Regions from separate parts of the Streptomyces profundus genome, predicted to be linked through region 1. Evidence: riboswitches for the same ligand, from Rfam matches in the RefSeq annotation. Region 1 holds a riboswitch; each other region holds the start of a gene.
The links. Region 1 has a riboswitch for cobalamin ahead of metE (5-methyltetrahydropteroyltriglutamate--homocysteine S-methyltransferase). Riboswitches for the same ligand answer to the same signal wherever they lie in the genome.
Positions count from the first base shown of each region.

Region 2: it holds a riboswitch for cobalamin, as region 1 does, so the genes downstream of both, K4G22_RS27240 (MSCRAMM family adhesin SdrC) here and metE (5-methyltetrahydropteroyltriglutamate--homocysteine S-methyltransferase) in region 1, are expected to answer to the same signal.
Region 3: it holds a riboswitch for cobalamin, as region 1 does, so the genes downstream of both, K4G22_RS23165 (SCO2321 family membrane protein) here and metE (5-methyltetrahydropteroyltriglutamate--homocysteine S-methyltransferase) in region 1, are expected to answer to the same signal.
Region 4: it holds a riboswitch for cobalamin, as region 1 does, so the genes downstream of both, cimA (citramalate synthase) here and metE (5-methyltetrahydropteroyltriglutamate--homocysteine S-methyltransferase) in region 1, are expected to answer to the same signal.

Region 1 covers NZ_CP082362.1:4,539,452-4,542,249, reverse strand. Annotated here, with positions in the region: gene metE (5-methyltetrahydropteroyltriglutamate--homocysteine S-methyltransferase) at 1-1,106, opposite strand, end outside; cobalamin riboswitch at 1,273-1,497, opposite strand; gene K4G22_RS20055 (hypothetical protein) at 2,180-2,798, opposite strand, start outside.
Region 2 covers NZ_CP082362.1:6,301,227-6,304,024, reverse strand. Annotated here, with positions in the region: gene K4G22_RS27245 (helix-turn-helix transcriptional regulator) at 1-399, opposite strand, end outside; adenosylcobalamin (AdoCbl) riboswitch at 1,617-1,758, shown strand; gene K4G22_RS27240 (MSCRAMM family adhesin SdrC) at 1,887-2,798, shown strand, end outside.
Region 3 covers NZ_CP082362.1:5,235,807-5,238,604, forward strand. Annotated here, with positions in the region: gene K4G22_RS23165 (SCO2321 family membrane protein) at 1-957, opposite strand, end outside; cobalamin riboswitch at 1,080-1,199, opposite strand; gene K4G22_RS23170 (glycosyltransferase family 4 protein) at 1,404-2,696, shown strand; gene K4G22_RS23175 (class I SAM-dependent methyltransferase) at 2,782-2,798, shown strand, end outside.
Region 4 covers NZ_CP082362.1:7,000,725-7,003,522, reverse strand. Annotated here, with positions in the region: gene cimA (citramalate synthase) at 1-892, opposite strand, end outside; cobalamin riboswitch at 1,183-1,320, opposite strand; gene K4G22_RS29380 (pyridoxal phosphate-dependent aminotransferase) at 1,538-2,798, shown strand, end outside.

The DNA.
Region 1 (2,798 bases):
ACGATCTCGGTGACCTTCTGACGGGCGAAGGCCAGCCAGCGCAGAATCTGCTGGTCGATGTCCCGCTCCGCCGTGGCGTCCAGTGGGACGTGCAGCAAGGAGCAGGAAGCGGCCACATCGACGCTGCCGGCCAGACCCAGGAGCGTGGCCAGGGTCGCCAGCGACCGTTCGAGATCGTTGATCCACACGTTGCGGCCGTTGACCACGCCGGCGACCAACCGCTTCCCCGGCAGACCGCCGGCGGCTGCGAGATCCTCCAGGTTGCCGGCGGCGGACCCGGTGAAGTCGATGGCCAGGCCCTCCACAGGGGCCTTCGCCAGAACGGGCAGGGCCTCACCGAGGCGGTCGAAGTAGGAGGCGACCAACAGCTTGGGACGGTCCACCAGGGCACCGAGATCGCGGTAGGCGCGCGCCGCCGCGGCCAACTCGGCGGGGGTACGGTCCTGGACCAGTGCCGGCTCGTCGATCTGCACCCAGCCGGCACCCGCGGCGCGCAGATCGGCCAACACCTCGGCATAGACCGGCAGCAGGCGGTCCAGCAGGGTCAGCGGCTCGAAGTCATCGGCGACGCCGGGAGCGGGCTTGGCCAGCAGCAGATAGGTGATCGGGCCCACCAGAACGGGGCGAGCGGTCAGCCCGAGGGCGAGCGCCTCGCCCAACTCGGCACGTTGCCTGCCGGAGTCGGCGGTGAAGACGGTGTCAGGGCCGAGTTCGGGGACCAGGTAGTGGTAGTTGGTGTCGAACCACTTGGTCATCTCCAGCGGCGCGACATCCTGGGTGCCGCGAGCCATGGCGAAGTAGCCGGCCAGGGCATCGGCCTCGACGGCCGAGCGGTGCCGTGGCGGGATGGCGCCGACCATCACGCTGGTGTCCAGCACGTGGTCGTAGAACGAGAAGTCTCCGGTGGGGACCTCGTGCACGCCGGCGTCGGCGAGCTGTCGCCAGTTGGCTTGACGCAGTTCTGAGGCGGTGTCGAGCAGATCCTGGGCGGTGACGCGGCCCTTCCAGTACCCCTCGATCGCCCTCTTCAGCTGACGGTTGGCCCCCTGGCGGGGATAGCCGTACACCGTGGCCCGTGGTGCCGCGGCTGCGGACTCGCTGGTCAAGAAACTCTCCTTCGCGAGCATGTCTCCTGGCTGGTCTCGGCGACCACGCACGGGAGCGAAGGAGCACAGCGACCGGAGAACCCGGCGGAGCCGTTGCCACGGCCCGGGGCACTCGTCGTCAGCACGCAGACCCACCCACGAGGTCACCGAAACAACCGCGGGCGACGGTCGCCCACGGGCAGTGGCAGGTCTTCGGACTCGCGGGCACCCTCGGCCTGAACACTCAGGCGAAGACCTACTGGCCGTCGCTTCCCAAGCCCGACGGGCCCAGTGCGTATGACGGCGGTCGTTCCCACTCACCGCTGCGGGGCAGTCCCGGATTCCCACCGGGTTCCCTCTTACGACGTGCCTGCCTGGCGGACAGGACGAACCAACTGCGTCGGTCAGCCTAGCGCCTCCGCGCCAGCTGGCCAGAGGGCGTCGAAGCGCGGGGCGTCGGCCCCTGGCAGGCAGGAACGACGCCACCCCGGCGGATCGGGGCGCGGCTGCGGCTGCGGCTGCGGCTGCGGCTGCGGGAGAGCACACCGCTGACCGAGTCCCGCGTCGGGAAAGCACTCTCGTTGTACCGCCCCTTCGGCGAGATGCCGGCCGACCGGGGGCGGCCGATGTCGACTGGGGGCTTTCGGCACTCAGGGGCGCGGCGCGCAGGAACCGCTCGGGCGGCGGGAGGCCGCGTCCCCTCATCACGCTGGTGCCGGTGGGCGAACCGGAGGACCGGGACGGTCGCCTCGTACCAAGAATCTTCAGAATCATCACGCTCCGTAACCTAGACCCTTGTCACTCTCCGTGTCTAGTGGCACACTGAGAATTACTCAGCGCGACATCAGGCGAGGAGTCGGACCACCGGAGGGCACGCGATGCGTACGTTGTTCGATGACCAATCACCCCGCGTCCACGGCGGGTTCGGGCCGGACGGGGCCGGCGCGATGCCGATGGGGGTGGTCGGCCGAGTGCGCCGGGCCTTCCGCAGCCTCGCCAGGTGGTTGTGCCGCGGAGGGCCCGGGACGCTGAGGCGGCTCGGCCGGCCGGCATCCCCGTCCGAGGACGCGGCGCCAGCCGGCCGATCGGGCCCGTCAGTCGCGCGGGCGCAGGAGTTCCAGGTCGGTGCCCCAGGAGTCCAGCACCGCGTCATGGCCGGCGGCGCGGGCCATGAGCTCGACCTCAGCGAACAGCTCACGCTGGGTGCCGGGATCGCCGTCGGCGAGCAGGCGTCGCAGCAGCGGAAGCAGCCGCTCGGCTGTCCAGCCGGGGGTCTCCAACGGGTGGTTGGCCAACTCCCAGCTCAGATACTTGTTGTAGGGCCGCACGCGCCGGTTGAGCGCGAAGACGACCTCAAGGAAGAAGGGCATGCTCTCCGCCGCGTCAAGATGTCCCAGATCGGGACGCCCGTCGCGGAAGCTCTTCAGGGAGCGGTAGGTCTGGTTCACATAGGCGTCCAGCCAGCCGTCGACGGCCGCCCGCGCCTCGTCGGGAAGCAGCGCTCGTTTGCGCTCCAGGATCTCAGCGATCCCGCCGTCGAGTCGGTCGAACAACACCCGGGCGTGCACGTGGGCGTAGCGCATCCAGGGCTGCTCGTCCCCGGGCAGCCCCCGACGGGTGAACTCGGCCAGGGTGAACACGGCCAGATCCAGCCTCGGGGAGCGGTATCCGTCCCAGTCGGCGAACGCCGAAGGGCCCTCGTCCCTGACCACC
Region 2 (2,798 bases), 1.8 Mb from region 1:
GAGCCCGAGGGGGAGGAGGGTCTCCTCCTCCGTTCCCCGGCCGTACTTCTCCCAGCCGAGGAGGTGGACCGCGGCGGTCATGGCTCCTGACAACGCGGTGTCGTCGTCCCGGGAGACGGCCTGGTCCAGCAGGGGTTCCACGAGTTGCCGCGCCACCCCGTAGGAGAAGGCGCTCTCCTCGACGTTGCCACGGGCCCGCAGCACGGTGAAGCCCTGATACTGGGCCTGCGAACGCACGCGTCGCAACAGCGTGGACTTGCCGGTGCCGAACCCGCCCTCGACGAGGACGAGTCCCCCGGATCGCCGCGTGCGGCAGGCGGTCAACGCGTCGGAAAGGACGCGGGACTGCCCCTGACGTTCGATGAGGTCGCGATACTCGGAAGCGGTACCGTCAGACATCACGCGCCACCGCCCCTTCATACCTCTGGACGGCGCATGAATAAGATCTGCACAAAAGTTTTGCAACTGCTACTGCGGCACTCCATGCACTTGGATTGCAAGTCAATGAACCCACAGCGATCATCCGGCTGGCCCCCTGACAGCTTTATCTACGGTGTAGACGGATTCGACTCGAAGGATCTTGAGAAAGACGCGGATCAGGCCGACCCGCAGCAGTGGTCAACTGCTCGGTCCTTCAAGGAATTTGAAGTGATCCTCTCAGAGCAGGTAAACGCCAGGCAAGCCCGACAGGCGCAACGAGGGCCCAGCATGAAGCTCGTCACATTCATGTAACACCAATCCGCGATATGCGGGATTATTTTTCCCTCGATGTCAGATTTCAACCGACTCTGCGGACCAATATGGACATTCCCTGGATACGCGAGGACGCGTTCCGCTTTCTCCGTGAAGTGCCCTCGGGGCGCGCGTCGGGCCGACCGCGGCGCGACGCCTCCGGCCGCCCCCGCGGGCCCGCGACCTTCGCGATCACGGACCGGAGACCTTCGGGACGTTCCGCGCCAACCGCGCCCGGGCGTACGCCGATCGCACGCCGGCGCAGACCGGCCGGCGTCCGCTTCGGCCCGCGCCCCCAGCACTCCGAACCCGCCGGCGCACAGGCGACCGCGCCCCCGAAACGGGCGCACCGAGGAACGGCGGGAAAAGGAGGTCACATCCGCTACCGTCCCCGGCGTTAAGGCACGCGAAGATCAACGTCCGACGGTGGGTCAGCGACCACCATAACCACGGCGTGCCGCCCCCGGGAACAATGTCCGAATCACAACGTGTTCGCACGTGTATTGGCAACCGGCGAACGAAACAAAGAGGATGGGCCCTCGACGGGGCTCCATACCACAGCAACAATCCGGGAAAGCGCGCAGTCTACTGCACGAAGATTAATAATTCGCGACGACTGGGAACCGGACGGCAGCGGACGACCCATGGCCCACTATGTGCTCACATTACATCAACTCCCCGACGTCTTTTGCCCGTCGACGCCCGGGAGGCCGGGGGGACACCGGACGATCGCACGAATGTTCGCCGCCGCGAACATCGGATCGCGGGCGGGACAGCGGGAGGGCCCGGCCGCCACACCCCGGGAGGCGCCGCCTCCCGGACGCCGGGCAGCGAACCACCGCTCCCCGGAGGGCGGCTGCTACGCTTGTTCAGTTCGTGTGAAGAGAACTCCATATCACCTCCCATGACGGGGAAGCCGGTCCAAGTCCGGCACTGTCGCGCAACCGTGGGCCACGACGACGTGGCGAGTCGGGTTACCGCATGGGGGGTTCGTCGGACCGCTGTCGCGAAAACAGGGGGGTGACATCCGGCCTCCCGCGCCGTTCCCCTCGTCTTCTCGCAAGAGATGGGGGATGGAAGAGATGTCGCGGTCGGTTGACACGTCGGGGAGACCGGTTCCCCGGCTCCCCAGGCCCCCCAGGCATCTGGTCGCGTTGCTGACCACCTTCCTGCTGGTCGGGCTGGTCCTCACCGGCGGATCCGCCGCCCCTACCGCCCACGCGTCGAACGACGGGGCAGCGGCGAGCAGCAGCGGCCGATGGCTGGCCGACCAACTCGACGACGACGGCACCCTCCGCAACCCGCTGGGCGGCACGCTGCCCGACTACGGGCTGATGATCGACACCCTGTTCGCGCTGCACGCCTCGGGGGACGGCGCGTTGGCCGACCCGATCGTCGACCATCTGGACGACCAGCGGCACGCCAGCGACTACTTCACCTGGGACGGCCTGGTGCCCGGCCAGGGCTACGACGCCATCATCGTCGGCGGCGCCGCGGCCAAGGTCCTGGTGGCGGCCGAGGTCGCCGACCGCGACCCGCGCGACTTCGGCGGCTACGACATGGTCGCCGAGACCCGCGACGCGATCATGCGCTCGGGCCCGGACAAGGGCCGGATCAGCGACTACTCCAAGAACCCGGACTTCGCCGGCTTCGTCAGCAACAACGCCAACATGTTCGGCCAGTCGCTGGCCGTCATCGGCCTCGCCGGCGTCGGCGAGAACGACCAGCTGGCCATCGACCGGCTGCTCAGCCAGCAGTGCTCCGAGGGCTACTTCCGCGTCTTCTTCGGCTACATCCCCACCGACGAGACCGGCGACCACGTCAACGAACGCGGGCAGAAGCTCTCCACCTGCGACGAGGGCAGGGAGTTCGGCCAGTCCGCGCCGGACGGCGACACGACGGGCCTCGCCCTCTCCGCGATGCTGGCCGCCCGCGCCGCCGGCGCCGCCGGGCTCGACGAGCCCATCGGCCGCACCGTGGAGTGGCTGCGCACCAACCAGGCGGACAACGGCGGTTGGGGTGGCGGCGTCAGCACCGAGGCGCCCAACACCAACAGCACGGGCCTC
Region 3 (2,798 bases), 700 kb from region 1:
GGTGCCGAAGTCCGGCTGGGTCTCGCCGCCAGGGGGCGTGGACTCAAGCCGGCCCTCGCCCCGCTCCAGCGCGCCGACCAGTTGGGCGGCGCCGGCCGGCCCGGCCGCCGCCTCCGCCTCGTCGTCGGCGCAGTCCAGCGGGGTGACGGGCGTGTTCGCGGTCCCGGGGGCGACGAGCAGCCCGCTGCCGTAGGACGCCAACACCGCGTCCACCGTCGCCATGTCGCTGGCGAACAGCTGGCCGGACTCCTCGTCCGGCTGCCAGGCGAACGCGCCGCGCTGCTCCTCGGGCGCCTCGCAGCCCAGTTGGAGACCTTCCAGCGCGGAGTAGCCCGAACTGCCCTCGCGCACCACCCCGTTGGGGTCGACGCCGGCGGCGGCGAGCGCGCCGACCACCACGGCGGTTGAGTTCGCGTCGCTGGCGCCGCCGGGGGAGAAGCCCCAGCCGCCGTCCTCGTTCTGCACGCCGGTCAGCCAGTCGACGCCGGCGTCCACCGCGTCCTCGTGGCCGCCCACGGCCGCCAGGGCCTGCACGGCCAGCGCCGTGGCGTTGGACTCGGACGCGGTGACGTCCGCGCAGGGCTCGCCCGGGTCGGCCCGGAAGGCGAGGAACGAGCCGTCCGCGCACTGCTGGCCGACCAGCCAGTCGACCGCTTCCTCGGCCGGGGTGTAGCCCGAGGTGTGCTGGGCGAGCAGCGCGTAGGACTGCCGCCACACCCCGTCGTAGCTGGGGTCGGCGTCGCCGAAGAGGGCCTCGGGCGCTTCCGCCGGGGCCGGCGCCACCGGGTCCTCGGCGAGCGCGGTCGGCGCCAGCGCGGTGAGCAACAGGGCGCCCGCGCCGGGGAGCGCGAGCGCGCAAAGGCGCGCCCGGCGCGCACGACCGCGCGGGCCGGTGGCGCGCGCGGGGGCGGCGGCGCCGCGCGGCGCGCCCCTGAACGAGGTGCGGGGGATGAACACGCGGAAGCCTTTCGCTGTGCCGGTCGCCGGCACGCCAACCGCCATGACGCCGCGACGCGTCACGCGGCACCGGGCGCGACGCCGTACTCCTCGACGGTGTCGGTCGCCGAGTCGACGACCGAAGCCAGTGCCTTTCACGGGTGGGCGTTCCGGCTCGCGCGGCGCCGGAGGCGTCGCGCTCACGGCTGCGGGTCAGCGTCGGATTCGCACCGAATTTCCCCACACGTGAGTGAACTGATGGGCTCACTCTAACGGCCCCGCTCCCCGCCTCCGCCGGCCGCTCGGGGCCCGGGGGCCGCGCGGAGCCCGGAGCGGCCCGAGGCCGCCTGGTGCGGGGCGTCGACGGAGGGCGATAATCGCCCCACCCGCCGCAATTCCACCCGACCCCCGGCGAGTAGTGTTCGTCCGTACCCGCGAGTAGGTGGCGGCAGACCGAGGGAGCGTGTGTGGCGGCGGAGGCCGGGGCGGATCGCCCGATCAGGATCGCGCTGCTCAGTTACAAGGGGAACCCCTTCTGCGGCGGCCAGGGCGTCTATGTCCGGCATCTCTCCCGGGAGCTGGCCGCGCTCGGCCACCGGGTCGAGGTGATCGGCGCCCAGCCCTACCCCGAGCTGGATCCGGGCGTCGAGCTGCGCAAGCTGCCCAGCCTGGACCTCTACCGGCAGCCGGACCCGTTCCGCACCCCTGGGCGCAAGGAGTACCGGGACTGGATCGACGCCCTTGAGGTCGCCACCATGTGGACCGGCGGCTTCCCCGAGCCGCTCACCTTCTCGCTCCGCGCCCGCCGCGAACTCGCCGCGCGGCGCGGCGAGTTCGATGTGGTGCACGACAACCAGACGCTGGGCTACGGCCTGTTGGGCAGCCGGCGCCTCGGCCTGCCGCTGGTCACCACCATCCACCACCCCATCACCGTCGATCGCCGGCTTGAGCTGGCGGCGGCCGAGGGGCGCCGGCGCCGGTACGCGCTGCGTCGCTGGTACGGCTTCACCCGCATGCAGGGGCGGGTCGCCCGGCGGCTGCCCGCCGTGCTCACCGTCTCCGGCTCCTCGCGCCGGGAGATCGTGGAGGACTTCGCGGTGCCGGCCGACCGCGTCTCGGTGGTGCCGATAGGCGCCGACACCCGGGTCTTCCGCCCTGATCCCGCCACGCCCCGGGTGCCGGGCCGGATCATCACCACATCGAGCGCCGACGCCCCGCTCAAGGGCCTGGTGTTCCTGGTCGAGGCGCTGGCCAAGCTGCGCACCGAACGCCCCGAGACGCATCTGCTGGTGGTGGGCAACCGTCCGGAGTCGGGCCCGGTGCGGGACGCGTTGGAGCGGTTCGGGCTCGGCGGCGCCGTCGAGTTCGTCAAGGGTGTCAGCGACACCGAGCTGGCCTCGCTGGTGCGGAGCGCCCAAGTCGCCTGCGTCCCCTCCCTCTACGAGGGCTTCTGCCTGCCGGCCGCCGAGGCGATGGCGTCCGGCACCCCGTTGGTCGCCACCACGGGCGGGGCGATCCCCGAGGTCACCGGGCCCGACGGGGAGACGTGTCTGGCCGTGCCGCCGGGCGACGCCGGCGCGCTGGCCGAGGCCCTCGGCCGGCTGTTGGGGGACGCACCGCTGCGCGAACGGTTGGCCGCCGCGGCGTCGGAACGGGTGCTCGCCCGCTTCACCTGGGAACACACGGCGCGCGCCACCGTCACCCACTACCGGGCCGCGATCGCGGCCGGGGGCCGCCCCGGCCGTTCCGGGCGACCGTAGGGGCACCTGTCCAGCCAACCATCCCGTTCGACGAACACCGGCCGACGCCGGCCCAGGCCGGCCGACGAGAGAAAGGGTTGACCGCGTGCTGACCGTGGACTT
Region 4 (2,798 bases), 2.5 Mb from region 1:
GCGGGTCGTCGGCGATGTCCGCCAGTGCGGCGATCGCCTCCGCCGCGCCGACCAGCGCGCCGAGCCGCCCCTCCGGCAGCACCGGCAGATCCAGCTTGGTCACCAGGTTCCCGATCACGGCGAAGAGGTCGGCGTTGCCCGCGCGTTCGCCGTAGCCGTTGGCGGTGCACTGCACATGGGTGACGCCGGCCGCCACGGCGGCGACGGTGTTGGCCACGGCGCATCCGGTGTCGTCCTGGCAGTGGATGCCGAGCCGCAGGCCGGTCCGCGCCCGCACCGTCTCGACCGTCTCGGCCAGCCGCAGCGGCAGGTTCCCGCCGTTGGTGTCGCAGAGCACCAGCACGTCCGCGCCCGCCTCGGCCGCCGCGTCCAGCACCCCGAGCGCGGTGTCCGGATCGTGCTGGTAGCCGTCGAAGAAGTGCTCGGCGTCCAGGAAGACGCGACGTCCCTCGGCGACCAGCAGGCGCACGGTGTCCGCGATCATCGCGCGGTTCTCCGCCGGGTCGGTGCGCAGCGCCCGTTCGATATGCCGCCGGTCCGCCTTGGCGACGAGCGTGACGACGGGCGCCTCGGAGTCGAGCAGCGCGCGCACCTGCGGATCCCGATCGGCCCTGGTGCCCGCCTTCCTGGTGCTGCCGAACGCCGCGAGCGCCGCGTGCCGCAGGGTGAGTTCACCGGCCGCCGCGCGCCGGAAGAACTCGGTGTCCCTGGGCAACGCGCCTGGCCAGCCGCCCTCGATGAAGCCGACCCCCAGGGAGTCCAGGAGCCTGGCCACCGCGAGTTTCTCGGTGACCGAATAGGATATTCCCTCCTGTTGGGCACCGTCGCGCAGCGTGGTGTCATAGATGTGAAAGGAATCGAGCAGGGGAGCCCCCGCCGGTTGTGTACGCATTGAATTTCCCAGTCTCGCCCACTCGACTTCGACGAAGAATCGAGCCACGGATTGAATTCCGGCATGCTGGAACGCCGGATGAGGTGAATCGGGAACACACCAGGGCCGGTTGTCACGGCCCGGGGGAGGAAGCACGGAGGTGCGGCGCTACAGCGCCCTCACCTCGGGATCCTGCCCGATGGGGACGAGCGGGAGCATAGGGGGAGACACCGCGCGCGGCGCGGGGCACGATGTCGTGAGGGCAGCAGGGAACCCATGACGTTTCAGCTCCATCCTCGTGGGCTTCGCGTGATACCTGCGAGCGGCAATCTGGCTTCCCGACTTTCGTCGGGTCACAGTGGCGGGACCGCGCCGGATTCTCACCGGCTTCCCCACTTCGCAGGCGCTTTCCCCACAGATTAGCAGGGAATCCCCGCCCGGCGGACCCCTGTTGGGTTTTCCTACCCCCCTGTCAGGTACCGCCGTTTGTCCGTAACCAACGCGCTTGGGAGCGATACGCGGCTTTCGACTCACCCCGTACGAGGGCGCGTCGGTGCCCCCGACGGGGGGTGGGTGGCTGGAAGGATGGGCGGACGCGTCTGGCCGTGCCGGGGCGGCCCCCTCGCTCCCGGCGGCCGACCCACCACAGGACAGGAGTGGTTCCCCTTGACAGCGCACTCCGCGACGCTGGCGATCGACGAGGCCGTGCGGGCGCGACGGGCGGCCGGGCTGGCGACGCTCCACCTGGGCTTCGGCGAGGCCGGGCTGCCCGTCGCCCCCGGGCTCACCGAGGTGCTCGCCGCCTCCGCGGGCCGCAGCGGCTATGGGCCGGTGGTCGGTTCGCCGGAGGCCAGAGAGGCGGCGGCCGGCTGGTTCGGCCGCCGTGGGCTGGCCACCGAGCCCGAGCAGGTGCTCTTCGCACCGGGCAGCAAGCCCCTGCTCTTCGCCCTGCTGGCCGCGTTGGAGGGGGATGTGGTGCTGCCCCGCCCCTCCTGGGTCTCCTACACGGCGCAGGCCGCCCTGCTGGGCCGCCGAGTGATCGAGGTGCCCATCCCCGCGGACGCCGGCGGCATCCCCGCGCCCGAGCTGCTGGAACTGTCGCTGCGCCGGGCCGAGGCGGCGGGCGCGCGCCCCGGGGTGCTGGTCCTGACCGTGCCGGACAACCCCACCGGCACCGTCGCCGACGAGCAGCGGATCGCCTCGGTGCTGGCCGTGGCGGCCCGCCGGGGCCTGACGGTGATCAGCGACGAGATCTACGCCGAGCTGGGCCATCGAGGGCCGGTGCCGAGCCCGGCCACGCTCGGCTGGGAACAGACCGTGGTCACCAGCGGGTTGAGCAAGTCCCTCGCGGTGGGCGGCTGGCGCGTCGGCTTCGCGCGGCTGCCGGCCGGCCCGTGGGGGCGGCGCCTCGGCGAGCGGCTGACCGGGATCGCCAGCGAGATCTGGTCCAGCCTGGCCGCGCCCATGCAGGCCGTGGCCGTCCACGCGCTGCGTGAACCACCCGAGATCACGGCGTATGTGACACGGGCGCGGCAGCTGCACGCGCGGGTCGCCGAAGCGGCGCACACCCGGCTGGTGGCCGCCGGCGCGCGCTGCCGTCCGCCGCGGGGCGGCTTCTATCTCTACCCCGACTTCGCCCCCGTCGGCCGGCCGCTCCGGGCGCGCGGCGTCACGACCAGCGCGGCGTTGGCCACCACCCTGTTGGAGCGGCACGGCGTCGCCGCGCTGCCCGGCAGCGCGTTCGGGGATCCCGCCTCCACGCTGACTCTGCGGATCGCGACCGGGCTGCTCTACGGGGAGACGGAGCGGGACCGGCTCGCGGCGTTGGCGTCGCCCGAGCCGGAGGGGCTGCCGTGGATCGACGCGGCGCTGCGCCATCTCGGCGACGCGCTCGCCGCCGTCACCGCCAGGCCCGGCGCGCAACCGC